DNA from 4 places in the Methylophilus sp. 3sh_L genome. Region 1 is predicted to be linked to each of the others. Evidence: predicted binding sites of a transcription regulator. Region 1 holds the regulator's gene; each other region holds the start of a gene.
What was found. Region 1 encodes sigma-54, which starts transcription at its own class of promoters, with help from an activator protein. Its sites were predicted from a motif close to TGGCACNNTTCCTGCT; they were not measured.
Positions count from the first base shown of each region.

Region 2: the regulator sigma-54 is predicted to act here: its motif matches at 3,814-3,829, upstream of ACIDF8_RS06315 (ammonium transporter).
Region 3: the regulator sigma-54 is predicted to act here: its motif matches at 2,976-2,991, upstream of ACIDF8_RS08445 (circularly permuted type 2 ATP-grasp protein).
Region 4: the regulator sigma-54 is predicted to act here: its motif matches at 6,002-6,017, upstream of glnA (type I glutamate--ammonia ligase).

Region 1 covers NZ_JBKOUF010000007.1:93,022-101,164, reverse strand. Annotated here, with positions in the region: gene argC (N-acetyl-gamma-glutamyl-phosphate reductase) at 1-976, shown strand, start outside; gene ACIDF8_RS12695 (hypothetical protein) at 976-1,338, shown strand; gene ACIDF8_RS12690 (bactofilin family protein) at 1,416-1,823, shown strand; gene erpA (iron-sulfur cluster insertion protein ErpA) at 1,890-2,246, shown strand; gene gltA (citrate synthase) at 2,319-3,608, opposite strand; gene ACIDF8_RS12675 (anhydro-N-acetylmuramic acid kinase) at 3,770-4,897, opposite strand; gene tyrS (tyrosine--tRNA ligase) at 5,027-6,265, shown strand; gene ACIDF8_RS12665 (RNA polymerase factor sigma-54) at 6,323-7,867, opposite strand; gene lptB (LPS export ABC transporter ATP-binding protein) at 7,874-8,143, opposite strand, start outside.
Region 2 covers NZ_JBKOUF010000002.1:119,792-127,934, forward strand. Annotated here, with positions in the region: gene ACIDF8_RS06295 (TonB-dependent receptor) at 1-1,510, opposite strand, end outside; gene gluQRS (tRNA glutamyl-Q(34) synthetase GluQRS) at 1,614-2,489, opposite strand; gene ACIDF8_RS06305 (DUF3301 domain-containing protein) at 2,496-2,804, opposite strand; gene ACIDF8_RS06310 (hypothetical protein) at 2,898-3,572, shown strand; gene ACIDF8_RS06315 (ammonium transporter) at 3,906-5,096, shown strand; gene ACIDF8_RS06320 (LamG-like jellyroll fold domain-containing protein) at 5,444-7,738, shown strand; gene ACIDF8_RS06325 (PEP-CTERM sorting domain-containing protein) at 7,826-8,143, shown strand, end outside.
Region 3 covers NZ_JBKOUF010000003.1:148,214-156,356, forward strand. Annotated here, with positions in the region: gene ACIDF8_RS08430 (PP2C family protein-serine/threonine phosphatase) at 1-858, opposite strand, end outside; gene ACIDF8_RS08435 (serine/threonine protein kinase) at 879-1,814, opposite strand; gene ACIDF8_RS08440 (YicC/YloC family endoribonuclease) at 1,960-2,853, shown strand; gene ACIDF8_RS08445 (circularly permuted type 2 ATP-grasp protein) at 3,035-4,528, shown strand; gene ACIDF8_RS08450 (alpha-E domain-containing protein) at 4,522-5,466, shown strand; gene ACIDF8_RS08455 (transglutaminase family protein) at 5,544-6,380, shown strand; gene ACIDF8_RS08460 (peptidase) at 6,433-7,170, shown strand; gene gmk (guanylate kinase) at 7,167-7,778, shown strand; gene rpoZ (DNA-directed RNA polymerase subunit omega) at 7,823-8,038, shown strand; gene ACIDF8_RS08475 (RelA/SpoT family protein) at 8,045-8,143, shown strand, end outside.
Region 4 covers NZ_JBKOUF010000003.1:45,352-53,494, forward strand. Annotated here, with positions in the region: gene ACIDF8_RS07955 (SDR family oxidoreductase) at 1-217, opposite strand, end outside; gene ACIDF8_RS07960 (dienelactone hydrolase family protein) at 226-1,446, opposite strand; gene ACIDF8_RS07965 (flavin-containing monooxygenase) at 1,727-3,241, shown strand; gene ACIDF8_RS07970 (Lrp/AsnC family transcriptional regulator) at 3,296-3,574, shown strand; gene mtgA (monofunctional biosynthetic peptidoglycan transglycosylase) at 3,832-4,518, opposite strand; gene aroE (shikimate dehydrogenase) at 4,532-5,362, opposite strand; gene ACIDF8_RS07985 (rhodanese-like domain-containing protein) at 5,374-5,823, opposite strand; gene glnA (type I glutamate--ammonia ligase) at 6,190-7,599, shown strand; gene ACIDF8_RS07995 (DUF4124 domain-containing protein) at 7,726-8,143, shown strand, end outside.

The sequences.
Region 1 (8,143 bases):
ACGTCACCCGAATGTGCAGTTGCAGGTCATTACCTCTCGTGGTGAAGCGGGCTTGCCTGTTGCTGATATGTTTCCTAGTCTGCGTGGCGTGGTGGATTTGGCATTTAGTGATCCTGCGACCGTTGATTTGACCCAATGTGACGTGGTTTTCTTTGCTACCCCGCACGGGGTTGCCATGGCGCAGACGCCTGCTCTGTTGGCCGCTGGTGTTAAGGTCATTGATCTGGCAGCAGATTTCCGCTTGCAAGATGCTGCTGTGTTTGAAAAATGGTACAAGCTGCCACATAGTTGCACCGACATTTTGCAGCAGGCTGTGTATGGATTGCCAGAGTTGTATGCTAAGGATGTGCAGCAGGCGCAAGTGATTGGTAATCCAGGCTGTTATCCAACTACTGTATTGCTGGGTTTGGCGCCCTTGCTGGAGCAAGGTTTGATTGATTTCTCTGTCCCCATCATTGCGGATGCCAAATCCGGCGTCTCAGGTGCGGGTAGAAAAGCAGAGGTTGCTACCTTGTTTTCTGAAGCAAGTGACAATCTCAGGGCATATGGTGTGGCTGGTCATAGGCACCATCCCGAGATTCTGGCCCAGCTCAAAAAGCTCTCAGGCAATGATGCTGTACAGCTGATCTTTGTGCCGCACCTGATTCCGATGATCCGTGGTATGTTGAGCACGCTACATGTTAAACTCAATGCACAGGCGAAGCAGCAGTCTTTACAACAGCTTTATGAGCAGCGTTACCAAGGTTCGGTATTTGTGGATGTGATGCCTGCCGGCGCCTTGCCAGAAACACGTTCAGTGCGTGGATCGAATGTTTTAAGGATGGCGATATACCCGCAGACAGATGATTATGTCACAATCATTGTGGTGCAGGATAACCTCGTCAAAGGGGCTTCTGGTCAGGCAGTGCAGAATATGAACTTGATGTTCGACTTTGATCCAGAGGCTGGTTTGCAAGTATTGCCATTGTTGCCCTAATGATCAGGCCCATCCGCAGAAGACTCAGAAATCACTTCGGCCTGACTGCCAAACAGGTCGCGGTGCGCTCACATCGCCCTTGGTACTTCCAGGGCATGTTGGCGGTCTCTTACGTGGTGATTGGCTTTGCATTGGCTTACTGGGTGTTGCATGATGACGACAGTGAGAATGTTCGTCAGCGGCTGCGCCAAGTCACCGCTGAAAATATTGAATTACAGAAAAAACTCATCGCCTCCCAGCGTGAGCTGCAGGTCGAGTTAGCCACGAGTAATAACCTAGCCAAGACGCTGACGGCGCAACAAGATGAAAATATCAAGCTCAAAGAAGAGTTGGTGTTTTACAAGAACATGACCAAGCACTGAAGTTGAGGGCGCAGAGATGAAGCGTGTGCTAGCGTGAGCGGGATTGCCATTTAAGTAAATTTGGAACAGGAAGTCGCATGTTTTTCAAGAAAAGTGTTCAAATCGATAGTCACATTGATACCCTGATTGGCCATGAAACGCAGTTAAATGGCAATATGCAGTTTGCCGGTGGCTTAAGAGTAGATGGCTTGATTGTCGGTAATGTGATTGAAAAGCAAGCGCATCCAAGCACGCTGATTATTAGTGAAAATGGGGCCGTGACTGGCGCCGTTGAAGCCTCTAAAATTGTATTAAACGGAATGATACGCGGGCCTGTGCGATCTTCTGTTTTTATTGAGCTGCAAAGCAAAGCGCGTATTATCGGTGACCTGTATTACAAGTCGCTCGAAATGCATACAGGCGCTGTGATTGAAGGAAAACTGATCTACTTGGGCGAGCAGGCCGAAGCCAGCCCCACAGAAACATCAACGACAGAAGCCAGCTAAGCGCGGCCACTTGAAATCCGGCGGATTACCGCCATATATTGATTACGAATTTTACAGGAGTCTATGATGACCACAGAAGCCACCCTTGAAATGCCTAGCCCTTTGGTGTTTACCGACAATGCTGCTAAAAAGGTTAAAGAGCTGATTGATGAAGAAGGTACGCCAGATTTAAAACTACGCGTGTTTGTGAGCGGTGGTGGTTGCTCAGGCTTTCAGTACGGGTTTACTTTTGAAGAGCAGGTGAATGATGACGATACGCAGGTCGATAAAGACGGCGTGACCTTGCTGATTGACCCGATGAGCCTGCAATATCTGATGGGCGCCGAAATCGACTATACCGATAGCCTGCAAGGCTCCCAGTTCGTGATTCGTAACCCAAATGCGACGACCACTTGCGGCTGTGGCAGCTCGTTCTCGGTTTAAAGTTTAATCAAGCGTTTCAAAATAAAAAAACGCCAGACTTGTCTGGCGTTTTTTTACGGCTGTCTCATGGGGTTAGCGCTGATGCAGTGGCACAAACTCTCTTCTTTCTGAACCGACATAAAGCTGGCGCGGACGGCCAATCTTCTGGTCAGGGTCTGCATTCATTTCACACCATTGTGAAATCCAGCCTGCAGTGCGCGCCAGGGCAAAAATGGCCGTAAACATCGAGTTAGGAATCCCCATGGCGCGCATGACGATGCCGCTGTAGAAGTCCACATTTGGATACAATTTGCGGGAAACGAAGTATTCGTCCTCAAGCGCAATTTTTTCCAGTTCCATTGCCAGTTTGAACATTGGGTCATCGTGCAGGCCCAGCTCATTGAGTACTTCGTGGCAGGTTTTGCGCATGATGGAGGCGCGTGGGTCCATATTGCGGTAAACGCGGTGGCCAAAGCCCATCAGGCGGAAGCTGTCGGTTTTGTCTTTGGCGCGTTTGATGAATTCACCAATGCGGCTGACGTCGCCGATTTCTTCCAGCATGTTGAGGGTGGCTTCGTTAGCGCCCCCGTGTGAGGGACCCCATAGTGAGGCGATGCCGGCCGCGATACAGGCAAAAGGATTGGCGCCACTGGAGCCGACCAGGCGGACAGTAGAGGTGGAAGCATTTTGCTCGTGATCTGCATGCAGAATCAGGATACGTTCAAATGCGCGGGCCAGAATCGGGTTGGGGACATATTCTTCACATGGCGTGGCGAACATCATGTGCATGAAGTTCTCTGCATAGCCCAATTTATTTTTGGGATACATAAATGGTTGGCCGATATTGTATTTGTAGCTCCATGCGGCAATCGTAGGGACTTTGGCCAGCAGTCGCATGGCTGCGACTTTGCGTGATTCCGGGTCGGACACATTGTTGTTGTCTGGATAGAAGGCGGCCATGGCGCCGACCACTGCGATCATGACCGCCATCGGGTGCGCATCGCGGCGGAAACCTCGGAATACATTGCTCATCTGGTCGTGCAACATGGTGTGCTCGCTGATGGTGCTAACGAATTCTTCACGTTGCTTGTGGTCAGGCAGTTCCCCATGCAGCAACAGATGCGAGACCTCAAGGAAGTCGCAATTTTCCGCCAGTTGTTCAATCGGATAGCCACGGTAGTAAAGCAATCCTTTTTCACCATCAATAAAGGTGATGCCAGAATTGCACGACGCGGTAGACATGAAGCCAGGATCAAACGTGAAATAACCATGTTTGCCCAGGCTGCGGATATCAATCACATCGGTGCCCAGTGAGCCTTTTAATACCGGTAGCTCAATTGCGCTACTATCGTTGTCAAATGTAATGGTCGCCTTGGTAGCCATAACGTACTCAGTCTTTAATCAAGTTGGTTAAATTATACGCAATCGTATTGTTTTATCACTGCTTGTGCGGTGACTGTCGCGGAAAAGTTAAAAAAACAATCAAAAGCCTGCACCAGATATAATCAAGTCATTGGTGCGTTTGCACTGCTTTTGGGAATCCTTTAGTTGGGGTAAATCGCACCTAGAATACGCGGACCTGCTGCGCCGGTGACCGCTGCCAAGTTGCCGGGCAAATGGTCTACACAGCGCTGAGCCAACCAGGCAAAAGCCACTGCCTCTACCCAATCTACGCCAACGCCCAATTGATCCGTCAGTTGCACCTGCATCTCAGAGAGTGCCTGCAGTCTATCGATCAAGGCCAGATTATGCGCCCCCCCGCCACAGACATAGATTTCTTGAACCCCTGGGCAGAAGCGCGTCAGGGCTTCTGTGATACTGATTGCCGTTAACTCAAGCAAAGTACGCGCCACATTTTGTGCGCTGTCAGCATGCTGAGCCAGCGCCTGCATTAACCAGTTGTCGTTAAACAGGTCGCGACCAGTACTTTTGGGGGTGGCAAGCGCAAAGTAAGGATCGGCTATCAGCGTATTTAGCAACGCTTGATTCACCTTTCCGCTGGCCGCCCAGCGTCCACCGGCATCATAAGGTTGGCCTGTGTGTTGGCGCGTCCAGGCATCCATGAGCAGGTTGCCGGGGCCTGAATCAAAACCGGTCACTGGCCCGTTGGCTGGCAGGTCGCTCAGGTTGGCAATGCCACCGATATTGATCACGACGCGATGCGTGTTTGCACTCGCAAAAACAGCTTGATGAAACGCGGGGACTAACGGTGCGCCTTGCCCCCCGGCCGCAATATCCCGGCTTCTGAAGTCGCCAATGACCGTGATACCTGTCAATTCGGCCAGCCGGGCAAGGTTGCCCAGTTGTATGGTGTATGCCATGCCATTAGCCAGGGTTGGACAGTGCCGGATGGTCTGACCATGGCAACCGATGGCGGTTACGGCATCGGCAGGCGTACCGGCGAGTGTGAGTAGCTGATTGACAGCTTGCGCATAAAGCTCGGCAAGCTGGTTGGCAACCACGGCAGCGGCATGGAGCTCGTTTTGGGCGGGCGTGTGCAAGGCTAGCAGTTGTTGTTTCAGTTCCTCAGGGTAGGGCAGGAAGTAACAGGCCGTTTGCGACACTTGCTCGCCTGTGTATGAGGTCAGCACGGCATCCACGCCATCCAGGCTGGTGCCAGACATGAGACCAATAAATAACCGTGGCTGGGAGCGATCCGCTGAAAGTTGCATGGGCACCATTTTAACACTGCTCCAGCCATGCTTACAGAAATGCATGGGATTACGTTAAAATAGCTGTTTTACTTAATTTGAGACGATGCCGGGGCTGTGCATCGTTTTTATTTTTCACGGATACCTAGCATGACGGATACCAAGCAACCCTCATCTGATACCCAGGCCTTGAGCCCGGAAATTGCAAAAGCGCTGGCGATTATCAAGCGCGGCGCAGATGAGTTATTGATCGAGCAAGAGCTGGTTGAAAAACTTAAAACGGGCAAGCCGCTGCGTGTTAAAGCCGGGTTTGATCCCACCGCGCCAGACTTGCATTTGGGCCACACTGTGCTGATTAATAAACTGCGTCAATTGCAGGACTTGGGTCATCAGATTTTATTCCTGATTGGTGACTTTACCGGCATGATTGGTGACCCGACTGGCAAAAGTGCTACGCGCCCGCCGCTTACCGTGGAGCAGGTTAAAGCTAACGCCGATACCTATGCGGCACAAGTCTTCAAAATCCTTGATCCTGCTAAAACCGAGATCGTTTTTAACTCCAAATGGTTAAGTGAGCTCGGTGCGGCTGGCATGATCAAGTTGGCTGCCAGCCATACTGTGGCCCGCATGCTGGAGCGCGATGACTTCTCCAAGCGCTTTAAAGGCAATCAACCGATCGCGATACACGAATTTTTATACCCGCTGTTGCAAGGGTATGACTCAGTGGCACTGCAAGCCGATCTTGAGCTTGGCGGCACTGACCAGAAATTTAACCTGCTCATGGGGCGAGAGTTGCAAAAGCAGGCGGGTCAGGCGCAGCAATGTGTATTGATGATGCCGCTGCTGGAAGGCCTGGATGGCGTGAATAAAATGTCCAAATCACTGGGTAACTATATTGGGATCAGTGAAGCGCCAGAGACTATTTTTGCCAAGATTATGTCAATTTCAGATGAACTGATGTGGCGGTACATTGATTTGCTGTCTTTTGCGACACTGGAAACCATCGCCGAGTGGAAAGCACAAGTCGCAGCTGGTGAAAATCCCCGCAATATCAAAGTCGGCTTTGCACAGGAAATTGTGGCGCGTTTTCATGGCCAAGCTGCCGCAGAAAAAGCGTTGCAAGACTTTCAAACCCGAGCCAAAGGCGGCATCCCAGACGAGGTGCCTGAAGTGTCAGTGACCATTGAAGGCGAAAGCATAGGCATTAGCCAATTGCTCAAGCAGGCAGGCCTGGTCGAAAGTACTAGCGAAGCGATGCGAGCCATACAGCAGGGCGGTGTCAAGCTAGACAGCGTCAAGGTCGACGATAAAAATCTACCCTTGGCAAAAGGGATCACGGTGGTTGCGCAGGTTGGTAAACGCAAATTTGCCAAGATTACGATCAGGTAATAGGGATTGATAAGTTTGTCCCGACAAGCAAAAAGGCCGCGAATGCGGCCTTTTGTTTTAAAGCGATTTGCGCAAATTTGCGGGCGGAATATTCAGTGACTCACGGTATTTGGCAATCGTCCGGCGGGCAACGACGATGCCTTGCTGGGCGAGTGTGTCGGTGATCTGATTGTCCGACAACGGCTTTTTCGGGTTTTCTTCAGCCACCATTTGCTTGATCAATGCGCGGATGGCCGTGGCAGAACATGAACCGCCTGCATCGGTGGCAACCGAGCTGCCAAAGAAGTATTTGAGTTCATAGACGCCCCGCGGTGTGAGCATGTACTTATGCGTGGTGACACGTGAAACGGTGCTTTCATGTAAATCGAGCTCTTCGGCGATTTCACGCAGCACCAGTGGCCGCATGGCAATTTCCCCGTGCTCAAAGAAGTTGCGCTGGCGGTCCACAATGGCTTGCGACACGCGCAGAATGGTCGAGAACCGTTGCTGGATGTTTTTAATCATCCATTTGGCTTCTTGCATCTGGCTTTGCAAGTATTGGCCTGAGCTCTCGCGGTTGCGCTTGAGGATGTCTGCGTACATCTGGTTGATGCGTAGCTTGGGAATCACTCCATCGTTTAAGGAGGCGACCCAGATGCCTTTGATTTTTTTCACCACCACATCGTGCTGGATAAAGTGATCGTGACTAAAGTTGGAAAACTCGCTGCCGGGTCTGGGGTTTTGTTGGCGGATCAGTTGTTGTGCGGCTTTGAGTGCGGCTTCGTCACAAGCCAGCACTTTTCGCAGTTTGACAAAGTCTTTGTTGGCTAGCAGCGCCAAATGGTCTTTGGCGATTGCAATCGCCGTTTGCAGATATGGCGTCTCTGCGGGCAAGTGCATCAGTTGCAACAGCAGGCATTCACGTAAATCACGTGCACCAACGCCCAGGGGGTCCAGGTTCTGGATCAGCTTGAGCGCGGTTTCCAGTTCTAGCAGCTCTACTTCAAGTTCAAGAGGCAGGTGCTCAACGATCTCCTGTAAATCCTGTTCGAGATAGCCATCGTCATTAATGCTGTCCAGCAATAACTTGACCAGGCTCATGTCCCGCTGCGACAAGTGTGCCAGCTGGATCTGGTCTATTAAATGCTCACGCAAGCTGATGCTGGTGGTTTCCTGCCGGGAAAAGTCGCTGTCTTCATCTTCTTGATGATTGCGGCCGGCCTCATCCCAGTTGCTGGTACTGCCAAACTCCTCATAATCATCTTCAAATTCTGGCGGGGTGAATTCCTCGCTTAAGTTAGGCAGATCGCTCTCGCTCCCGCCAAGGTCGTCATGCAGCTCTTCGCGCAAGCTTTCCGCGGGTGCTGTGATTTCATGCTGCGTGGCCATGTCAAACGAGCTGGCATCTGTCAGCTCTGGCTCGGGGCTGGCCGCTGGCGCTGAACCCTCTTCAAACTCGCCGTCTTCTCCGTCAGACATTTCTAACAAAGGGTTTTCTTGCAGGATGGTTTCCAGCTCCTGGTTCAGCTCCAGCGTGGACAGTTGCAGCAAACGGATAGACTGCTGCAACTGCGGAGTCAGCGCCAGGTTTTGCGAAATACGTAATTGCAGGTTCTGTTTCATGACGGATTACAGCCTAAAATTCTTGCCCAGATAGACTTCACGTACACCCTCGTTCTGAATGATTTCATCAGGGGTCCCTGCCGCAAACACAGCGCCTTCGTTGACGATGTATGCGCGATCACAGATGTCCAACGTCTCGCGGACATTGTGGTCTGTAATTAAAATACCAATATTTTGGCTGCTCAGGTAGCGGATGATTTTCTGGATTTCAATCACGGCAATCGGGTCAATCCCGGCGAACGGTTCATCAAGCAAAATAAATTTAGGGTCAGTAGC
Region 2 (8,143 bases), on a different contig from region 1:
TGGCGTAGAGTGAGCTATTCTCAGAGGGTTTAAAGATTAAGCCAGCTCTTGGCGAAAGCAAATTATTAGAAACATTAATTGTTTGATTATTGAATGCATCTACATAGCGGGTATCCAGATGATCATGCCGTAATCCGACCACGGCTTGCCATTGTGGATTGAACACAATCTGATCTTGCAGATAGAAAGCGGCTACTGTGAAATCACTTTTCTGGTTACGTGCAAGGGTGTTAATCGCGATGTTGGCATAAGGTGCACTCGCTGAAACACCATTGACACTGGTTCCTGTCAGTCGTTTGTTATCGGTGTCTTGCGCGTTTAATTCTGCGCCAGCAAGCAGTTGATGTTCAACGTTACCGATTTTCGCTTTGTAAGTGATGTCTGTTTGGTTAATCAGGTTTTCACGCTTGGTATCATCCCGGTAAGCTGAAATTGTTAATGTTCCTGTGGTCGAGACCGGGCTGTCTGCATAAATGTTTTGATAAAACTTATCGTAGAAGGCCAGGCGCGTGCTGTTTTTAACTTGTACACCGTTATCAAACGCATGGCTGATAATCGCATTGAATGCGGTCGTTTCCGTCTGGGTTGGGCTGAGTCTCGCATTACCAAAAAACTGATCGTAATCGCCGATGCGGTAAGGACGGCGGTTAAGGTCTGCATTATTGACGGTTAATGTGCCTGTGCGTGTCGCTTGGGCAGGCACGCCGCGGTCCGCAGTGCGTTCGTCCTTGAAATATTCGGCACTTAAAATAATCTCGGTTTTATCGCCTGGTTTGATCGTAAAGGTTGGTGTGATGCCATAGCGCTTCAATTCGACACCGTCACGGTAAGAATTAGAGTTTTCATACACCGCATTGAGTCTGAATGCCAACTCGTCTGACAAGCCCTGGCCATAATCAGCGGTGATGCGGCGGTGATCAAAACTGCCATAGCTCACACTCAGGTCTTTGACCGGGTCCCAGCCAGCTTTTTTGCTGACACGATTCACGACGCCGCCAGCACCGCCGCGGCCAAAAATCATGCCGTTAGGGCCTTTGAGCACTTCGATACGGTCGGTGTTATATAAGTCACGGTAAGTCTGGATATCGTCGCGCATGCCATCTACAAACAAATCTCCTGTCGTCTGATTGCCACGTAGCACCAGCTGGTCACGGTTGCCTTCGCCTTGCGCTGCTTGTACGCCAGGTACATAGCGCACTGCGTCGGCAATACTTTGCATAGACTGGTCTTGCATAAAGTCACGCGTAATCACGGTAATGGCTTGCGGGACGTTGACCAGCTCGGTATCGGTTCTGGTCGCAGAGGTTGAGCGTTTTGCGTGATATCCCTTCACCGGTTTGGTATCACTCTTTTTTTCTGCGGTGACTTCCACTTCATGTAATTCTTGGGTTTCGCTCGCAGTTTCAGCCATGGCCGTGACAGACAGCATGGCCGTGCTGAAAAATACGCCGATGGAAAGTAAAGTTGGGCGTGGATTTAAGTTATTTTTAATGGCATTTTTAATAGTCATAAAATTAATATCCTCTCAATGATTGTCGCGAATATTAAACTAGTTGATAATGGTTATCAATAAATATTGTAAGTTTTGTCAGGAAATGACAGCGGTGACGAGATTACAGAGGATGGGCAGCCGGGCTTAGCTGCCAATGTGTCATGGCCCATTGCCACAGCGCAGGCAGACTGGAAAAACGGGGCACGGGTTTGGGTAAATATGGCAAAAAGTTAAACGCTTGGGTGAGCGTGTCTTTGAGATTGTCCAGCGGTAAGGCGGTTGCCAGCGTTTGTTTGCTGAGTTTTTGTCCTTGTGCATTCAAAACCAGCGGGATGTGCGCGTAGTCTGGAGTCAGGTAGCCCAAGCATTGCTGCAGGTGTATTTGTCTGGTAGTGGATTGCAACAAGTCAGCGCCGCGCACAACCTGGGTAACGCCTTGCAGGGCATCATCAACAACGACAGCTAACTGGTAGCTAAAGAGGCCATCCGCACGCTTGATGACGAAGTCGCCAATGTCCGCGGCCATGGCATGTTGTTGCCAACCCAGGATACGGTCTTTAAAGCCAAGATTGATAGCTGTCGTCTTTAGACGCCAGGCGGCGGGTGTGTTGGCTTTGACCGGATGATGCAGGCAAGTGCCAGGGTAAATGGCGCCTTCGATCCCCACTTGAGTCGAACTGTCGGCAATTTCCTTGCGCGAGCAGGTGCAAGGATAAGCCAGGGCCTGCTTGCGTAACTGTGTTAGTGCCTGTTCATAATGTTCGCTGCGTTCGCTTTGATAGACGATTTCCCCATCCCAAACAAAGCCATAATGCTGCAGGGTATGAATAATGTCTGCGCCGGCACCGTCGACACGGCGAGTGGTGTCTACATCTTCGATGCGTAACAGCCACTGACCGCCTTGGCTTTTCGCATCACAGTAGCTGGCGACGGCTGCGACCAGGGAGCCAAAGTGCAAGGGGCCGGTAGGCGAGGGGGCAAAGCGGCCAACCACCATGGTGATTTACTGGGTGACGTAAGGGGGAATATGCCAAGCCACCAATTGGCCGCCACGCAATTGCAGATGGCAAGCCATGCGTTCAACGCCCTGGCTGGAGACATCAAAGGTATAAGTACGCTGTAATTGCATGCGTCCATTGCCATCCCTGGCAAAACCGACGCGGGCGCAAGCCACGGTTTCATCCAAAAACTGCAGATGGCAACGCTCGGCCAATTGGCGACCTATCTTGAGTGCAATTTCACGCTTGGATATGGTATCCATCCAATACCATGCCCCCGCCATCAAAATGGCCAATAAGCCCCATTCAGCCATCGTTATTCTCCTTTAAAGCGATAATCATTTTCAGTGTATGATGACTAGTAATCCATTTCATATTCACTTCATTCTTATTTAGTGTTGTTAACGATGAATTCAAGCCGCGAAGCAGATGCAATTCAAGCTTATTATAATTTATTGCACAGCAAGGGCGCCGATGCTGCCATCATGGCACAGCGCGATGCGGTGTTGGCCGAGCTGACGCCGCTGTTAAAAGATCAGGAATGTACTAGCACCATCTACCGTCAAGCCGTTGATGATTGCCTGGCTGACAAGGAAGCCCAGCGCTGGCCAGAAATCCTGACTATTATCCGTGAGTTTTATCCTTTTTGGCGCGGCGATGTGAAAGCCGTGATGCAATATGCGGATACGGTCGGCTTTGAGTTACATCCGATTGGCTGGCAACCAGCCGTCATTGATTTACAGTCTGTCTGGCCTGCCTTGCAATCCGAAAAGTTTGAAACGGCTGAATTATGGCCGCTGAATGGTTACGTTAAAGCGCTCAAATCCATGGAACACAAACAAGAGATGGATATTGAATTGCGTACGCGGATGGCAAAACTCATGCTCTTACGCTTGCGTGAGGCGCCTCTCACGGAAAAAAATGCTTACCGCATCACGGCTGACGCCACCTTGCCCTTATTTAACCTTAAAAATACCCGCCACCTTTTTCTAAACGCCGTCCGTGAGTTTTACTACTTCTGGTCTGCGCATCCTGATGCCGTTGAAATGCTCAAGCAACTGCAGCCGGTAGAGATTATTTAAACACCTTCATTGTCTTGAGGAGTTTCATCGCGCAAGCGGTGCTTATATCGCGGGTTTTACGCGTGCTGAAAACACTATCCCGTCGCGAGCGTTTAGTCTAGGCACACCGGTTAGTATGTTCTTGCAAGCGTACTTTATTTTTTTTGCACTATAAATGTGCAATGCACTTTTGTTAGTTTTATTTTGGTGCATTTTTTATTTGCAAGAAATGCCTGTCCTTTTAAAATCAATCACTTAAAAATGGCCTGATACTTGCTTAAAACTTGCGCATTTTAAAAAGGCGTGTCCTTGAGACAAAACGCCCATTAATAATTATTGAATTCGGAGAGCGAAATGGAATCATTAGTGACAGCTAATGACGTCCTGTTTGTATTGCTGGGAGCTATTATGGTCCTGGCGATGCATGCCGGTTTTGCCTTTTTGGAAGTCGGCACAGTACGTCAAAAAAACCAGGTGAACGCCCTGGTAAAAATCATGGTGGATTTTTGTGTGTCTACCATCGCCTATTTTTTTGTTGGCTATGGCATTGCCTATGGCATCCACTTTTTCAATGGCGCGGAGACCTTGACTGCGCAAAGCGGGTTTGGCCTGGTCAAATTCTTTTTCCTGTTAACGTTTGCCGCAGCGATTCCTGCCATTATCTCTGGCGGCATTGCCGAACGCGCAAAGTTTAATCCGCAATTGGCGGCCACTTTTCTGATTGTCGGCTTTATCTATCCCTTCTTTGAGGGCATTGCCTGGAATGGTCATTTTGGTTTTCAGGATTGGCTGAAAGCCAGTTTTGGCGCTAATTTTCATGATTTTGCCGGTTCTGTGGTGGTGCATGCGATGGGCGGCTGGATCGCCTTGGCCGCGGTGTTATTACTTGGTGCGCGTAATGGCCGCTACACCAAAGACGGTAAGTTGCATGCCTATCCGCCTTCGAATATCCCATTTTTGGCATTGGGTGCATGGATATTAACGGTGGGCTGGTTTGGCTTTAACGTCATGTCTGCGCAAGCTATCCAAAATATCTCCGGTCTGGTCGCGGTCAATTCGCTGATGGCTTTGGTTGGCGCTACGCTGGCTGCGCTGGTATTGGGTAAGAATGACCCGGGCTTTGTCCATAACGGTCCCTTAGCCGGCCTGGTCGCCGTCTGTGCCGGCTCGGACGTGATGCATCCGCTAGGTGCACTGATCACCGGCGGCGTGGCCGGGGCATTGTTTGTCTGGGCGTTTACCCTCACGCAAAACCGCCTCAAGATTGATGATGTATTAGGGGTATGGCCACTGCATGGCTTATGTGGCGCATGGGGCGGGATTGCAGCGGGTATTTTTGGCAGCACTGCCTTGGGCGGATTGGGTGGCGTGAGCCTGATCAGCCAATTGCTGGGCACCTTGGTCGGCGTGATGATTGCCTTAAGCGGTGGGCTGGTGGTGTATGGTTTGCTCAAAAAACTGGTCGGTCTACGTCTGGACCCTGAAGAGGAGTTTGATGGTGCGGATTTAAGTATCCATAAAATTCCAGCAGTGTCTGGGGATTAATCAATCCTCCATACTATTTTTTTACAGCATGAAGGCCCGTCTTGCGACGGGCTTTTTTATTGGGTCGATTTCTGTAGGTTCTATATCGGGTTTTAAGACTCAGTCGCACAATCTTGTGCATGCACAAGGCATAGCATGGCACTGCTTGAGCTGATGACGCAAGCGTTTGCTTTTCAGGATTTGAGCGGCTTAGTCTCGATTTAATAATAATATCGTTTCAATGAAGCTTAGGTTTCATATTTAAATCCTACATTTCATTTCTGGCAACCAAGCCACAGGTACATTCAATTTGGAGAGTAGAAATGAAAGTCTGTCATCGTATGGGCCTAATATTAGCGGGTGTTTTGATGCAAAACATTGCTTTTGCCCAAGTAGTATCTAGTTTCGGGATTGCTGTGTTACCCGACACGCAATTTTATTCACGTTATGCTACCCCTGCAGAAGGTAATCAATTTATGGAAAGATATGGCTCTGAGCCATATACATCACAAACAAGCTGGTTAGTGCAAAACTCAAAAAAATACAATATTCCCTTTGTTGTTCATGTCGGCGATGTTGTGGATCAGCAGAGTAAGATTCCACAGTGGGAAGTTGCAACGAAGGCAATGAAAATACTTGAGGATGGCGGTGTAAACTACTCCATTCTGGCAGGCAATCATGACGTTACTTACGGATGCAGTTACTGGGGATCGCAAACAGACTGCACTGATGAGCAAAGAACGAGTAATGACAACTATCTAAAATATTTTCCTACTTCCAGAGCGCAAAAGCAAAGCACCTTTGGAGGACGCAGTCCAAATGGCTGGCACGAATATCACATTTTTACGGCTGAAGGTCAGCAATACTTGGTCCTTGCTCTTTCGTGGCGCGCCTCAAATTCCGCTATCGCATGGGCTCGCCAGGTGATCAAAGATCATCCAACACTCCCTGTTATTTTGACTAGCCATGAATTCTTGGCTATACAAAGTGACGGTGTCAATGTTGTAGAAACAGACTACAGTAACTTTTTATGGGATCAACTCATCAAGGATAACGATCAAATCTTCATGGTTGTTTGTGGGCATAATCACGGCTCCGGTCACAAGGCAAGGACCAATAATTATGGTCATACTGTTTGGGAGATGGTAGTTGACTATCAAATGGCTTACCAAGGTGGTAATGCGCAAATGCAGGTATATGAATTTGACCTGACTAATAATAAGATCAATGGCTTGGCATTTTCACCTTGGGTCCCAGAAAAGCCTGAGTCGACTATCACACAGTTTGACCGCGCACTATTAACTGGCAATGGCAATGAATTTTCGGTGGATATGAATTTTGCTGAGAGGTTTAAAGGCTTTAACCCGACTTTTATTGCTGGCTCAATAAATTACCACACATCTATTGTCGAAGATTTGCGTAATGATATTGCTGAAAGCTTCACGGAGCAGCCAGAACCAGTCGTTCTTACACCGCTAGACCGAGATGATTATGCACATAGCGGTAACACTTTGGCACATTGGAAATTTGATACCGGCACAGTGGGTACTCCTGTCGTCAATGGCGCTGATAAGTATGCCGTGCCTGATCAAACCGGAAAAAATCCATTGCACTTTGAGGGTAAGTCTGGCGATATTATGTGGTCAGCCGATCATCACGCCTATTCCGCCTCTAATGGTAGCGTTTGTTTTATGACAAACGACAAGACCAAACCCAATCCTGCTTTCTTTTTTACCGATGGTAATGGTGCTTTAAGTAATGAGCAATTCAAAAACTCAGGATATACCGTTGAAGCTTTCGTAAAAATTGCCAAAGACTGGACACCGGCGAATGGTGCCTGGATGAATATTCTGACGCGTGATATGCCCAGAGGTTGGATTGGTGGTTATCAAGGGGGTGACGGGGGGGAGAGTTCACTGTTATTTGCGGTTTCAAGCCTTCGTGAATTTCAATGGGAGCCAACTACCTTTTTAAGTTCAGGTGTTGCCGAAAAAACAAACTGGTCAGGGGAGGTGATGGCCGATACATGGGAGCATGTTGCGATTGTGAATGATCCTGTGACACATGATACAACGATGTATGTTGCAGGCGCTCCGGTTTTGCGTAATGTCAAATCAGCCGTTGGGATCGCAGGTTTAAATTGGGCCGCCTGGGTTGTTGGCGCCGGTCAATATGGTGGCTGGCAAGGCGGGCATGTCAACGGGTTCCGTGGTTGTATCAACGAAATTCGTATCACCAATGCGGCACTGACTCCCGATCAGTGGCTAACCGCACGTAAAAACAGGGTTACCCCAGCCGGTAGTCGTCAAGTGGTTAACGCTACAAACAATGATGATGAAATTATTGTCACGGGGGGATCCTTGTTCACTGGAGGGAATGGTCACAATACTTACGTGTTGCGTTCGATCCGGGATGCCGGTGCTACGGTTACCGATTTCATTGTTGGGCGTGATAAGTTGAACCTCATCCAGTTGCTGAAGGCGGTTGGATATAAAGGAAGTGATCCAATCGCAGATGGCTATGTGCGTGCAGTCAGCCAGGGCGGCGATACCATTATTCAGGTGGATACTGATGGCGCTTCCAGACCGACTGCTTTCCGTACACTGATTACTTTGAAAGCAACAACCGCTAATAAAATCGACAAAAATAGCTTTTATTTCTAACGATTTTTCTTAAACAACTCAGGGTGGTGCAGATGATGAGCACTACCCATTGATGACATTCATGAGTCATATCACAGGAGTATTAAAATGAAACCGCAATTGATTTTACGCAATGTGTTAATCGCTTCTTTAATGATCTTTTCAGTCTCGGGCCACGCAATGGCAAACAACCTCCAGGTACAAAGTTACAGAGGCGATGTTGGCAATTTGAATAATGTATGGACGCTCACTACAGCCTCTAAATTCAACCAGGATGATTATCCCCTTGATGCTGGTGCGCTGAATGTTTCTGGCAATGAGCCTGAGCAAACAAATATTGGCACAGGGTTGGAAAGCTATTTAGGTTTGGCTGATGGCAGTTTGGATATTGACTCCTTCAGTGCGCAAGCTTACGAAGGCTCTGCA
Region 3 (8,143 bases), on a different contig from region 1:
AATTTCTTCGTCCGTCAGGTCTAAGGCATAAGGACTGGGCGTGGCCGGACTTTCATTCATCATGGTGGTGGTGACGTCTAGCGGTAAATCCAGCGTTGAGATCGTCAGCGGGGTAACTATGCGTTCGCCCCACTGCAACGCAATGGCGCTCATGTTATCACCAACGGTAAGACTGGCGGCATCAGCATCGTCAAGCAAGCGCGTGACGCCATCATGAATATCCGCCGCCAGCATATGTTGCGCCATGCTGATCTCGGACACCACATTCCAGACGCCATCCGAACACAGCAGCACCACATCGCCCTCGCGCAATGGAATCGGCGCGGTCAGTTCAACCTGTGGCTCGCGATCCCCGCCGACGCAATTATAAATTTTATTGCGGTGCGGATGATGGTTGACCTCGTCGGCGCGGATTTTACCCTCGCGCAACAAGGATTGCACCACGGAATGATCTTCGGTTTGAAACTCGACCAGGCCGTTGCGGTAAAGGTAAGCACGGGAATCGCCGACATGGGCGCAAAACAGTTTGTTGTGTTGGATCAACGCCACAACGATGGTGGTGCGCGGCGACTCTTGCAGGCGTTTTTGCAGGCGGACGCTTTCGATCACCTCATGCGCCTGCGCAATCTGCTCGCGCAAAAATTGGGCTGGTTGCGCAATCATGGGTTGTGACTCGCGCTGAAAGGCATCGATCATGGTTTTGACCGCGATTTCGGCCGCCACATCGCCATGCTGGTGACCGCCCATGCCATCTGCCAACACCATAAAAATGGCATGGCGGTGGTAAGAGTACGCCAGCCGGTCTTGGTTATAAGGTCGCGGCCCCTGGCGACTGCCTTGTGCAATGGTGAATTTCATAGGATGAATTTCATAGTGGCTTATAGTGGCTTGGTCAACACTTTAATAATTTTATCCACCAGCGAGCCACGCGGATCTTCAGCCACATGGATGCCGATCATTTTTTTCTGCAATGAAAATACACTTTGCGGCCTGAGCATGTAGTCGAGCTGCATACACTCATCAATAATCGCCAGCAATTTTTCAGAGTATATCTGTTTGCCAAGCTCGATGGCTGGCACCAAGGAGTCATTCTTGAGCCGCAGATTGGCAGCCACAGGCGAGGCGCGCTGCAAACAGGCATACATGCTGGCGCCTATGCTGTATATGTCGCTCCACGGGCCCAGGTGTTTGCGGTCTATGTATTGCTCCGGGGGCGCATAGCCGGGGGTGTAAGTCGGTGCTAACGACACCTCGGACAACGCCTGGCGCGCCGATCCGAAGTCCAGCAGCACCGGCGAGCCATCCAGGCGGATATAAATATTGGCCGGCTTGATATCCAGATGCAGCAATTTGCGCGAATGGACTTCGCGCAAACCATTGAGCAGCTCGACAAACATGCGGATCAGAAAACTCTCGGGCACAGGCTGCGCTAAGGCCATGATGTAGTCTTGCAGCGATTTGCCGCGCTCATATTTCATCACCATATAGACGGTGCTGTTGGCGCGGAAGAAGTTTTTCACACGCACGATATTTTTGTGCTCAATATTGGCCAGCGCCAGGCCTTCTTCAAAAAAGCACTTCATGCCATGTTTATAGGCGGCTTCATTTTTACCATTCGAGCGGATATGCGTGTCGCCTTCACGCTCGGCCAAGGTCACCGGCATGTATTCTTTGATGGCAACCGTGGTTTTTTGCGCATCTTGCGCCAGATAGACGAAACTAAACCCGCCCAGACTCAACACCTTAGTAATGGTGTAGTCATGCAGCAAGGTGCCTACCGGCAAGGCAAAATCGTATTTATGAGCGAGCTTCACTAGCGCTTTAACGTCACAATCATGGCTTTTATTAAGGGCGGCGCGTCAGTGAAAGCTGTGATTTGCGCAACGTGCCGCCTTGTTTGTAGCATTTTCGCATAACGATACCGCATTTGATACAATCAGCGGGTTTGCCAGGAGCCCAATGATGACGATAAAAAATTCCCCCACTAGCCAACCGATGTTAAGTATGACCGGCTTTGCGGCCACTGAAAGCCGTTTTACAGGTGGGCTGCTGCTGATTGAGCTACGGGCGGTTAACCACCGCTACCTGGAACTGAATGTCAAAATGGATGAGGCGCTACGCCAGTTTGAGGCGCAAGTGCGTGAATTGCTGCAATCGCGCCTGGGACGTGGCAAGGTGGAATGCCGGATCAGCCTCAAGAGCGATGCGGCAGTCGCCAATTTGACACTCAATGCGGAGATGGTGGGGCAAATCGCGCAAACCCTGACTGCACTGCAACAACATTTTCCGCAGGCACAACCCGTCAATCTGGTTGAAGTGCTCAAACTCCCAGGCGTTTGCCAAACCGAAAGCACGGATACCGAAGCCCTGGCGCAGAGCCTGCTGGATGGCTTGTCGCAGGCAATTGATGAATTGATTGCCGCACGCCAACGCGAAGGTGAAAAACTCAAACAAGTATTGCTTGACCGCCTGCAAGGCGTGCGTGAACAAATCAGTATCGTCAAACCGTTGTTACCTGCCCTGATCAATCAATATCAGGAAAAATTGACCGCTAAATTGCGTGAAGCGATGCAGTCAGAAGATGACCGTGTGCGCCAGGAAATCGTGCTGTATGCACAACGCATTGATGTCGATGAAGAACTGGCGCGGCTCAACTCGCATATTGTAGAAATGGACCGCATCCTCACTGCTGGCGGCACCATGGGTAAAAAGCTGGATTTTTTGATGCAGGAAATGAACCGTGAAGCCAACACCCTGGGCTCCAAATCGGTGGCGATTGAAACGACACAAGTCTCTATGCAATTGAAAGTGCTGATTGAGCAGATGCGCGAGCAGATTCAAAATATTGAATAACCCTATTTAAAACCTGGTCTGCACCAAAACCGTGATTCCAAAACGCACCAAAATGGTGCGTTTTGTTTTTTAACTCCCCTCACCAAAACCATAAGCAACTGATTTAAATAGATTTTATAGGCTGGCACACGGCTTGCTCTTGTTTAAATGAATTTTACAAGTAAGGCAAAGGTCCAGCACGATGACGCAAACGGCCAAACAGTTTTTTGATGAAATGCAGGGCTATGGGGGCAATATAAGGGCCATTTACCAGGCTTATAACCGCTGGTTGGCAAATGTGCCTACGCAGCAACTGGCGGCTAAGCGCGCGGAAGCAGAAGTCCTGTTCCGTCGTGTCGGGATTACTTTTAACGTTTATGGTGAAGAAGATGGCGCCGAGCGCCTGATTCCGTTTGATGTGATTCCGCGCATGATTTCGGCCAGTGAATGGGCGCATTTGTCCAAAGGCGCTGTACAGCGCGTACGTGCGCTCAACATGTTTTTGCATGATATCTACCACGATCAGGAAATCATCAAGGCGGGCATCGTCCCGCACAGTATTCTGACCAACGCGCAATACCGCCCGGAAATGGTGGGCGTGAATGTACCGAATCAGGTATATGCACATGTGGCCGGCATTGACCTGGTCCGCACCAGCGAATCCCAGTTTTACGTGCTCGAAGATAACCTGCGTACGCCTTCTGGCGTGTCTTATATGCTGGAAGACCGCAAGATGATGATGCGGCTATTCCCGGACTTGTTTAAAAAATACCCGATTGCACCCGTCGAACACTACCCCAGTGTGCTGTTGAATAATCTACGCTCTGTCGCCCAGACCGGGGTCACTGATCCGACCGTGGTGTTGCTGTCACCGGGCGCTTACAACAGTGCCTACTTTGAACATGCCTTCCTCGCCCAGCAAATGGGCATAGAACTGGTGGAAGGCCAGGATTTGTTTGTCCGTAATAACGCCGTCTATATGCGCACTACGCAAGGCCCGCAAAGGGTGGACGTGATTTACCGCCGCATTGACGACGACTTCCTCGACCCTCTGGTGTTCAAGCCCGATTCCCTGTTGGGCGTGCCAGGTCTGCTCTCCGTTTACCGCAATGGTGGCGTCACATTGGCCAACGCTGTAGGCACCGGCGTGGCCGATGACAAGGCGACGTATATTTACGTGCCGGAGATGATCAAGTTCTATCTGGGTGAGTCCCCCATCCTGCAGAACGTGCCTACGTATCAACTCAGCAAGGAAGATGATCTGGCCTATGTGCTGGATCATCTGCCCGAGCTGGTCGTCAAGGAAGTGCAGGGCTCCGGCGGCTACGGCATGCTGGTCGGCCCCACTGCCAGCAAGCAGGAAATTGAAGAATTCCGTTTACGCATTGTCTCCAAACCCGCCAACTATATTGCCCAACCGACGCTGGCGTTATCTACCTGCCCGACCCTGGTTGACCAGGGGATTGCGCCACGCCATGTGGATTTACGGCCTTTTGTCCTGTCTGGCAAAACGGTCAGCGTGGTGCCAGGCGGTTTGTCACGCGTGGCGCTCAAAGAAGGGTCATTGGTGGTCAACTCCTCGCAAGGGGGCGGCACCAAAGATACCTGGGTGCTGGAGCGGGACGATGTATGTGTAGAAACCGTGCAGTCACAAATGGCTGCCCAACAAGTAACGCAAGAGGCCGTCATATGTTAAGCCGTACCGCAGATCACTTATATTGGATGGCACGTTACATCGAGCGCGCTGAAAACGTCGCCCGTGTGCTGGACGTGACTTATAACATGTCCTTATTGCCTTCAGACAGCAGCAACGAAGCCGAACTATGGGATGCCGTGCTTGAAATTGCCGGCATCCGCGATATTTACGATGGCCTCTATAAAGAGCTGTCGGCCGCCAATGTCATCAAACATCTGGTGATGGATAGCCAGAATCCATCAAGCATTTACAGCTCGTTACGTAGTGCGCGTGAAAACGCCCGTGCCGTGCGCGTTGCCATGACCACCGAAACCTGGGAAAACATGAACACGCTGTGGATCGAGTTTGGGCAGTACATCAAACAGGACCTGACCCAATCCGGTTTAAGCGAGTTTTGCGAATGGGTAAAAAGCCGTTCGCACCTGTTCCGCGGCGTCTGTTTTGGCACCATGCTGCGTGACGAAGCCTTTAGTTTTGTGCGCCTGGGAACCTTCATGGAACGTGCTGACAATACGGCGCGCCTGCTGGATGTGAAATATGAATACCTGATCCCCATGCAGGAAGCCAATGATGGCGCGGTCGACTACTATGAATGGAGCGCAGTATTACGCTCGGTGTCAGCGTTTCAGGCATATCAAAAAGTCTACCGCGATGCGATTGAGCCGACCAAAGTGTCTGAATTACTGATTCTGCGTGAAGACATGCCGCGTTCGCTGCATGCCTGCTATGCAGAGATCATGCCTATCTTGCGCCAGGTTGCTGGTAGCCGCAACACCGAAGCTGAACGGCTGGCTGGGCAGATGCATGCCAGACTGCATTACGGCCGCATGCTGGATATCTTAAAAGATGGCGTCCATCATTTTCTGGATGAATTTATCCTGGCCAACCGCAAACTGGGCGAGGAAATACAACGTAATTTTTTAAGCGCCACTACCTGACGCCGGATACCCGATTGCCATGATCCCCTCATGCGCAGGTTGCTAACAGCACTGCGCTTTTTTATTTGGGAAGCGCCATGCAGTTAACCATCGAACATCAAACCCAATACGTGTATAGCGAAAGTGTGCCATACACCATACAGCAGCTACGGCTGACGCCGCGTAGCGACCCACGCCAGCAAGTCAAACAGTGGGAGATCAAAGTGGCGGGACAGCTGACGCCATTTGAAGATGCATTTGGCAACCAGGCACATACGCTGGTCATCGACCACCCTCACCAGGCGTTATTGATCACGGTCAGCGGTGAGGTCGATACCCGGCAGGCACAAAGCAGCCCCGCCGACGCATTACCGCTAGCGCTTTTTTTGCGTGAGACCCCGCTGACCCAGCCAGATGACGCTATCGCTGGCTTTGTCCAAGCATTTGCGCATGCCCCGGCGCTGGAAATGATGCAGGCCCTGCGCGAACGCATGCAATACAGCAAAGGCGCTACGCAAGTGACCACGCCAGCGGCGCTGGCGTTCCAATTGGGCAAAGGGGTCTGCCAGGACCATGCACATGCTTTTATTGCCTGCTGCCGCAGCCTGGGCTGGCCTGCACGTTATGTGAGCGGCTACCTGTTTACCGAAGATGGCAGCCTGATGCAAACCCATGCCTGGGTGGAGGTCTGGCAGCACGACGCCTGGCTAGGACTGGATGTTTCCAATGGGAAGGTTGTCGACGAAACCCATATCAAACTGGCCGTGGGCCTGGATTACCGCAGTGCCAGCCCAGTGACGGGCTCACGCATGGGGGGCGGCCTGGAAGGCATGGCTAGTGTGGTGAGCGTCAACCGCCAGGCGGCCCTGAGTGAAGCCGAGCGGCACGCCCGTTTGCAGCAATTGCACGCGCAGGCACAAGCTGCCCAGCAATAGCAGCACTCGCATGCTATGATGATTTTTTAACCGGATAAATGACTGACTTGCAATGACTTACTGTGTAGGAATCCTGCTGGAACAAGGCCTGGTCCTGGCCTCTGACACGCGTACCAATGCCGGCGTGGACCAGGTGGCGATTGCGCCCAAAATGCATGTCTTCGAGGTGCCAGGGGAACGCATGATTGTGCTGCTGACCGCTGGCAATCTGGCAATCACGCAATCGGTAGTCAACTTGTGCCGTGAGCAACTCAAATCGGCAGAAAGCCATGCCCACTTGCACAACGTGCACTCGATGTTTGAAGCCGCCAGCGTTGTTGGCGCCGCCATGCGCAGCGTGCATCAGCGCGATGGCAAAGCACTGAAAGAACACGGCATAGACTTTAGTGCCAGCGTGCTGGTCGCCGGGCAAATCAAGGGCGAAAAGCCACGCCTGTTTAATGTGTATGCCGCCGGTAACTTTATCGAAGCCACGCCGGATACACCTTATCTGCAAATCGGTGAAACCAAATATGGCAAACCGATCATTGATCGTGTGATCAAACATCAAACCAACCTGACAGATGCGGTAAAATGCGTGCTGATTTCTTTTGATTCCACCATCCGCAGCAATATTTCTGTGGCTTTACCGATTGATTTGATGATATACCGAACTGACACTTTAAGCGCCGGCTGCCGGCAACGCCTGACCGAAGATGACCCTTGTTACGCCAGCATCCGCAAAGGCTGGGGTGAAGGCCTGAAAGCCGTATTTTCTTCACTGCCTGACCCGGAATGGTGTGCTTCATGAGTCACGGCCATTTGTTTATTATCTCGGCGGCGTCTGGCGCTGGCAAAACCAGCCTGGTGCGAGCCATGCTCGCGCAAGATCCTATCCTGAAACTCTCTGTTTCGCACACCACGCGGGCGCCGCGGCCAGGTGAAGAAGACGGCATCCACTATCACTTTGTATCAGAGCCGGAATTTCTGCAGATCCTAGACAGTGGTGGCTTTCTGGAAAGCGCGCATGTCCATAGCGCCCGCTATGGCACGGCGCAAAGCGAAGTAGAAGGTGCACTGGCGGCCGGGCGCGATGTGATTCTTGAAATCGACTGGCAAGGCGCGCAACAGATCAGAACCTTATTCCCCAATGCCACCTCTATCTTTATTCTGCCGCCTTCTATCGAAGCGCTCGCACACCGCCTGAACAGCCGTGGCCAGGACAGTGAAGCTGTGATTGCACAACGGCTGTCCGCCGCGCGCGCGGAGATGCGTCACGTGCATGAGTTTGATTATGTTACAATTAATGATAATTTTGACGTGGCCTTGCAGGATCTGATGGCGATTGTTCGCGCCCAGCGCTTGCAGTTAAACCGCCAGGTAGCCTGCCACGCGTCATTGATTCAATCACTTACCTAAGCTGGCTCCCGCCAGGCTGATGGTTCAAACAGATAGAGGTTTTTATGGCACGTATTACTGTCGACGATTGCTTGGACAACATCCCTAACCGTTTTCAATTGACCCTGGTGGCTGCTTACCGCGCCAGACAATTGGCCAATGGGTCTGATCCGCTGGTGAATGGTTACTCACAAAAAGACAAAGCGACCGTGATTGCCTTGCGCGAAATCGCCGCTGGCAAAGTTGGCGTTGAGCTGTTAGCGAAAAAGGGCCACGCTTAAGCAGCCATGCCCCAGACATCAGGCGACCACGCCCACCGCAAGTCCAAAGCCCACTTTGAAGAAGCGGACTTGCTCCCGGCTGACCGTGAGGATTCCCCCCTTACC
Region 4 (8,143 bases), on a different contig from region 1:
TGGTCGCCACCAGCTGTTGCAAGGCGGCATCATCGGTAATGTCTGTTTGTAAAAACAGAATGTCAGCGCTGATGCCAGCCGCCACCGTCGCCCCACGTGCATCAATATCCACCGCCACCACTTTTGCGCCCGCGGCGTGGAAGGCTTCTACCACGGCCGCACCGATCAGCGTGGCGCTACCGGTGACGATGACAACTTTGTTTGCGATACCTTTCATGGCGCACCTCATGCATTGGCACTGAGTGACCAGTTGGCCATCAGCGTGTTGGAAGGAAGGTTAGGGTCCAGCAGTTTACGTGCTTGCTCTACCCCGCAGATGGCGGGCACCAGGGCGGGATCAAGCAACCCGGCTTGCACCAGTACGCTGGCCTGATCCCAGTAAATATGTTCGTTAAACAGCTTGTCTCCACGGAAAGTCACCACCACCAGCATGGGGATTTCAATCCGGCGCCCGGTCGGCGGCACATTCGGCAGCAACCAGTCAATCTCGCAGTCATGCGTAAAACTGAGCACAAACTCATCCACCATGCGGTCCGCACCAACTACGCGTGAAATTGGCGTCATTTGCATGTCTGCCGGGTTATTGTGGATAAAGTGATGCTGATAAAAGCGACGCAGCATGGTGTAGCCGACCCCGCCCGTCATGGTGGGCACATGATTCACATATGGCTGGGCGACCATGGTGGTCATGGTGGCATCGGCATCGCGGGTGGCAAATTCGAGCGCAAAGTGATGATCTGCAATTGCGCTCAGGTCATAATCAGGCCCTATGGCTTTGCGCAAGGCGCCCAGGGTGCGGCTATATGCCATCTGTGCCGAGGGGGCGTGGTAATGCGCACCGGCCAGGCGGGCAAAGGCATGGTCCACGCCCGCATACACATAGGTCTTAACCAGTGGCTGTGCAGTGGCCGCGGCCAGAATCGCGGTTTGCGCCGCGGGAGGGCAGAAGGCATCCTGCTCAGCCATATGCAGGGTTAATGGGCAGCGTAGCGCAGCCATCTGTGGCAAGGCCTGCTCTATGCCTACTCCATAATAGCCCACCGCCACATCCGCATCAGTCTGGCTAGCCGCCAGGTAAGCCAGTTTGCCGCCCAGGCAATAGCCCAGCACCCCCACCTTGCCACTGGCCCCTGCCATGCCACGCAAACAGCTGATGGCCAGTTGGACATCCTGCATGCCGATGGCTTCATCAAACTGCTGGTAATAGCCCAACGCGGCCGGCATGTCTTCTGCCGCATCGGTCAGGGTAATGCCAGGCTGCAGGCGCCAGTACAAATCAGGCACCAGCACCATATAGCCCTCTTCGGCATACAGGTCGGCAATGGCCTGCATATTGGCATTCACGCCAAAAATTTCCTGGCACAACACCAGGCCCGGCCCGCTGCCGGTGGCTGGCAGTGCCAGATAGCCTTTAAAGGCCGGGAATTGCGCGCTGATTTCTATCATTTGTCCCATTTTTCGTCTCGCTTGCTCGGTTGAAGGGTGGGAAGGCAAGTGATCACCTTCGTTGTGGTTGCTACTTTCTCGCAGCGCAGACGGCGGAGCTATCCGCTCCGTGCAGTCACTATCCGCATTGCGCAACCAAATTCAGCACGCATGCAAGTTGTTGCCGAACGCGGATAGTGCAGGCAGTTTCTGGATAGTCGGCAAACCTTGCTCGCTCAATACTGCAGCCGACGATACAGGGATAGGCCCTGTATGAATTTTTAAGCGCAAAGGAAACCGTATGAATATTGCGATTGTGGGTGCCGGGTTTGCCGGTTTGAGTACAGCAAAAGTGCTGACTGCATTTGGTCACCAGGTCACGGTGTTTGAGAAGGAGGCTGATGTCGGCGGGGTGTGGAGCGCCTCCAGACGCTACCCTAACCTGACCACCCAAAATGTGAAGTCCACCTATGCCTTTTCAGATTTCCCCTATCCCAAGCATTACCCTGAGTGGCCAAGTGGCGAGCAGGTGCAGCACTATCTGGATGCCTATACCAAGCAGTTCAATTTTGCACATTTGATTGCATTGAATACCGAAGTGAAATTAGCCCAACCGGTAGGAAAAGGCTGGCAACTCACCGTCAAGACCGAAGGCAAAGCAGAGGAAACGCGACATTTTGATTTTTTAATTGTCTGTAACGGAATTTTTTCGCAGCCCATGATCCCGGACTATCCGGGTGCAGCCGAATTTACCGCCGCAGGTAGCCGTATTTGCCACACCAGCGAGTTCAAGGAGCTTGCAGATGCCAAAGGCAAGCATGTGCTGATTGTGGGCTATGGCAAATCTTCTACCGATGTGGCACAAGCGGTTTGCCAGCAAGCGGCGAGCACTACAGTGGTGGCCAGACATTTGATCTGGAAAGTGCCAAAACGACTCATGAATGTGCTCAATTACAAATACCTGTTTTTGACGCGCATGGGTGAAGGCTTGTTTAAATATATCCGCCTTAAAGGCATAGAGCGCTTTTTGCACGGCATCGGCAAACCGATCCGTAACAGCATGCTGAATCAGGTGCAGTGGGTCATCAACCGCCAATGCCGCCTCGAAAAACTGGGCCTCAAGCCTGACCAGCCACTAGAATCGATTGCGCGCAGTACCGTCAGCCTGGTCACCGAAGGTTTCTTTGAAAGCGTGGAGGCGGGTCATATTGACGTTGCCAAACAAAACAGTATCACAGGCTTTAGCATTGAGCATGGCGTGCGTTATGCACATTTAACCGATGGCCGCCGTTTGCCAGCCGACATTGTGATTTGCGGGACAGGCTGGCATCAGCGTGTGCCTTTTTTGAACGATGACGTGATGAAACATGTGACCGATGCAGAAGGTAATTTTGTGCTGTACCGGTCGATGGCACCGGTTGGCATGCCAGGTCTGGCGTTTAATGGTTATAACTCTTCATTCTTTAGCCAGCTCAATGCCGAAGTAGGCGCTTACTGGCTGGCCGACTGGATTGGTGGAAAGATGAAGTTGCCGACCGCAGAGGCGCAACGCAGCACAATCAAAGAACGTCTGGCATGGATGGAAGCGCGTACAGAAGGCAAACACTCCAAAGGCACCAATATCATTCCGTTCTCACTGCATCATATTGACGAGCTGTTATCGGACATGCGCCTGCCGCTGGGCGTCGCGACCCGCTTCAAGCAGTGGTTTTTACCGATTGATCCGGCCGATTTTCGGTATCTGCATAAGGCCCTGCTACGGCGCCATCAACCTGATACCGCGCAGAAGATGCCGGTACAGACGAAAACTGTTTGAATGCTGTGTAAGCTCCGCCATTGATTGGCGGAGCATGTCATAAGGAGAGTCTTGATGATGACCTGTATTATGTTGGTGAACGCTGAGCGTCAACAGATGGCAACCGTGGCAGAATCCCTGGCATCGTTAGCACAAGTCACAGAAGTTTATTCGGTGAGTGGTCAATATGACCTGGTGGCCATCATACAAGTCACCGGTCCCGAGGCGCTCTCAGCACTGGTGACTCATCAACTTGCTGCCATCAGCGGCATAGTGAGAACCGAAACCATGCTGTCACTGCGCACCTACCGCAAGCAGGATCTGGATGCCATGTTTGATATCGGCACCAGTTAAAGCAGCGACGTGCAAGTCATTAGACAACCGAGGAATGCGCCTTAAAAAAATACGGCCAGTTAACCTGGCCGTTACCTCACACCCTTGTAAAACATCTCGCTGTCAAAGGCTAAGGTCAACATGCAACCGGCCTGGCGATGCACTTGCATGCACCGCCTATGAATCTGATCGATAAGAATATGATCAGGCAAATCCATTGATAGCAAACATTGTATGTGGGAGTGTTTCACGTTAATACCTAAATCAGGCGCATAAAATCAGGGTATTTTGACTAATCGCATGCGTGCCTGAATGGTGGCGCTATGCCGATTCAAAAACCGCGTACTGCGATGCAAATCATAAAAGCGCGGATTCGGAATCATGGCCGCAAGTCTAGCCGCCTGCACGGGCGCAAGTGCATAGGCGGAGGTGCGAAAATAGTGTTTGGCAGCCGCTTGCGCCCCAAATACGCCATCGCCCCATTCAATCACATTAAGGTAGATTTCGAGAATACGGCGTTTACTCATTAGCTTTTCAAGCATGAAAGTAATCACCGCTTCTTGCGCTTTGCGCCAAGGCGTGCGGTGCCCGGATAAAAACAAATTTTTAGCCAATTGCTGACTGATGGTAGAGCCGCCGGCGACGATTTTGCCCTTCTTGAGATTTTTCTCAAAAGCGGTTTCGATGCCGACCCAGTCAAAGCCTTCATGCTCAACAAACTTGCTGTCTTCGGCCGCAATCACTGCGCGTTTTAAGTGGTTGCTGATTTTAGCGTAAGGGACCCACTGCTGTTGCAGTGTTGCCCCCGGATGACTTTCTTGCATCACCTCGAGTCGCGCCTCCATAAAAGCAGTGGTTTCCGGGTTGTGGTCTACCCACCACAAAATATGCGCGAAAATCCAAACCTGATACAGCAATACCCACAGTAAAAACAGGGCAAAAAACAGTTTAATGCTTTGTTTCATGACGCAAGGAAGATTAGCGGAATGCCTGAATCACAGGGGCGGTATCAGGACGCAAGCCATGCCAGATAAAAAAGGCTTCTGCCGCCTGCTCTATCAACATGCCCAAACCATCCACCACTTTTGCACCTGCCAGACGGGCCTGTTGCATGAATGGCGTTTCGCGGCCATACATCATGTCATACGCCAGGGTATGCGCGCCAAACAGTTGCGATGAAAGGGAGAGTGGTGTGTCCGTCAAGCCAGCAGAAGTGGCATTGATCACCACATCATATGGTTCATTGAGAGGTGCATTGAGATCTGTAAAGCTTGTGACTGCCAGAGAGACGTCAAACTGCTGCGCCTCGGTTGCAAACTTCTTTAACATGGCTTGCGCCTTGTCCTGGCTGCGATTAGCGACCGTTACTTGCGCCGGGCGCTGCGCGATCAATGGCAACATCACGCCTTGTGCAGCCCCACCAGCACCGAGCAGCAATATTCTTTTTGCGGCCAAGGCTGTCTGATGGTGTTTGAGAATGTCATTGACCAGGCCGCAACCATCGGTATTGTCGCCCTGAATCTGCGCTTGGCTAAAACTGAGGGTGTTCACAGCCCCAGCCGCTTGCGCGCGTTCAGATAAAGTCTGGCTAAGGTCAAAGGCTTCAAATTTAAATGGCACCGTGACATTCGCCCCTAAATAGCCTTGCTGCTGCAATTCTTGCACTGTAGCCAGGAAACCATCTAGCGGGGCCAACACTTTATCGTAAACAATGGTCTTGCCAAATTGCTGTGCAAACGCCTGGTGAATCAATGGGGATTTGCTGTGCGCAATCGGGTGACCAATGACTGCATATTTCTCAACCGACATAAGCTGCTTGCCTAATTGGACCAGGGCAACCCTGCCTGTTTCCAGCCGTTGATCAGGGTTCGTTGCTTGGCTTCATTGGCCTCGCCTTCAAAGCCTTCAAGCATGTTATAGGCATTGGCATATCCGAGTTTTTGTGCCAGTAATGCGGCATTATGGCTGCGGCCGCCGGTGCGGCACATAAAGACGACGGTACGTGCAGGATCAACCTGCGCTTGTAACTGATCGGCGAAGTCCGGATTGGCAATCATGCCGGGATAAAATGCCCATTCCAGATGCGTCGCCATGGGCACCCGCCCTACCAACTCCAACTCGGCACGTGAGCGCACATCCACCAACACCGCATTTTGATCTTGACTGATTAGCGCATACGCCTCCTGGGGCGTCATCGCGCCGGCATACGGCAAACCATTTTGCTGAGCACGCTGAGCGGCTTGTTGCAAGATTTTCTCAACACTTTCCAAAGGACACCTTCGTTCTTTTAATAAGCTAGTCAAACCGCGAGTATACCTGTGAAAGTCACGCAAGCGCATGGAGCACCATTTTTGTGCTCAATTTGTTGTTGAGCACCTTTTTGGTGCGTATTGATTTTGCTTTTTTATGTCAGATATCTCATATCCATGCAAAATGCCTGTTTTTGGGTGGCATGCTTCCTGCTACTATTACATACTAAGATTCAATGGAATTCGTAAACCAAAAATTCCACATATCTATTTGTTTTGCTAGTTTGTGTTTTTATATTTGCTCACGTTCCGGGACATCCGCAACATGTCCCTTTTTTGCGTGCGCAAGTTGAATCATTTTAGATCTTGATCACTGAGGAGAATGTAATGTCCGTTGCAAACGTAATGAAACTGGTTGCGGAAAACGACATCAAATTTGTTGATTTCCGTTTTACCGACACCAGAGGTAAAGAGCAGCACGTGACCGTGCCAGTGTCTGCCTTCGACGAAGATAAATTTACCGAAGGTCACGCCTTTGATGGTTCTTCCATTGCTGGCTGGAAAGGCATTCAAGCCTCTGACATGCAATTGATGCCTGATGCAAGCACCGCATTCATCGATCCATTTTTTGACGAACCAACCTTGGTTCTGACCTGCGACGTAGTAGACCCTACTGATGGTAAAGGCTATGACCGTGACCCACGCTCCCTGGCAAAACGCGCTGAAGCTTACCTGAAATCCAGCGGCCTGGGTGACACTGCTTATTTTGGTCCAGAGCCAGAGTTCTTTATTTTTGATAGCGTTCAGTGGGATGCCACCATGGGTGGTAGCTTTGTGAAAATCAACTCAGAAGAGGCCGCATGGTCCTCAGGTGAAAAATTCGAGGGCGGCAACACTGGTCACCGTCCAGGCGTTAAAGGCGGCTACTTCCCAGTGCCTCCTGTCGATTCATTGCACGACATCCGCTCTGCCATGGTCATGACCTTAGAAGAACTGGGCGTGCCTGTTGAAGTGCACCACCACGAAGTGGCAACAGCAGGTCAATGTGAAATCGGTACTAAATTTGCGACCTTGGTACAGCGTGCTGACTGGACGCAAATCCTGAAATACGTAGTGACTAACACTGCACACGCTTACGGTAAAACTGCTACATTTATGCCTAAACCAATGTTTGGTGACAACGGCTCCGGGATGCACGTACACCAGTCCGTATGGAAAGATGGCAAAAACCTGTTTGCAGGTAACGGCTATGCAGGCCTGAGCGACTTCGCTCTGTACTACATCGGCGGTATCATCAAGCACGCACGTGCATTGAACGCGATTACCAACCCAGGCACCAACTCATACAAGCGCTTGGTTCCACACTACGAAGCACCAGTGAAATTGGCTTACTCCGCTAAAAACCGTTCTGCTGCGATTCGTATTCCATTTGTGCATTCAGACAAAGCACGCCGTGTTGAAGCACGCTTCCCAGACCCGATTGCTAACCCATACTTGGCTTTCTCAGCCTTGTTGATGGCTGGTCTGGATGGCGTTCAGAACAAGATTCACCCAGGTGAACCAGCGACTAAAGACTTGTACCATCTGCCACCAGAAGAAGATGCATTGATCCCAACGGTATGCTCATCTCTGGAACAAGCATTGGAGTATCTGGATAAAGACCGCGAGTTCTTAACACGCGGCGGCGTTTTCTCAGATGACTGGATTGATTCATACATTGCATTGAAAATGGAAGAAGTCACTAAACTGCGCCAAACACCACACCCAGTGGAGTTTGGTCTGTACTACTCCTGCTAATCAGAAGAGATTGCACTAAAACAGGGCAGCCCAGGCTGCCCTGTTTTTTTATGTGCGCATTTGTCCGTCAACGCTTTTAGGCAAGCAGACGTTGATACCCTCAACAATCTACTCTAAACTATTGCCATGAAAAGACTTTTTTACCTATGGCCGTTTCTGTTGGCATTCAATACTGCAAATGCAGATATTTATAAATATACCGACAGCAATGGCGTCACCACCTACACGAATATCAAGCCTGAAGGTAAAAGCAAGGCGGAACTGATTATTAGCGGACCAAAAATGGCAGAGCCCCCGCCGCCAGCCAAAGAAAAAAAATCTACGGCCAAAACCCCTTCTCCGGCCGACTTTCCCAAAGTTGACAATCAAACACAAAACCAACGCGACCAAAAGCGGAGAGAGTTGTTGATGAACGAACTTTCTCAAGAAAAACAAGCACTTGATAATGCTCGACTCCTCTATGAAGAAGCGCAGAATACGCCAGAAGTCTATAGAGGTGCCAATGGAAAAACGTTTAGGAATGTCGCCAAGTATGAAGAAAAAC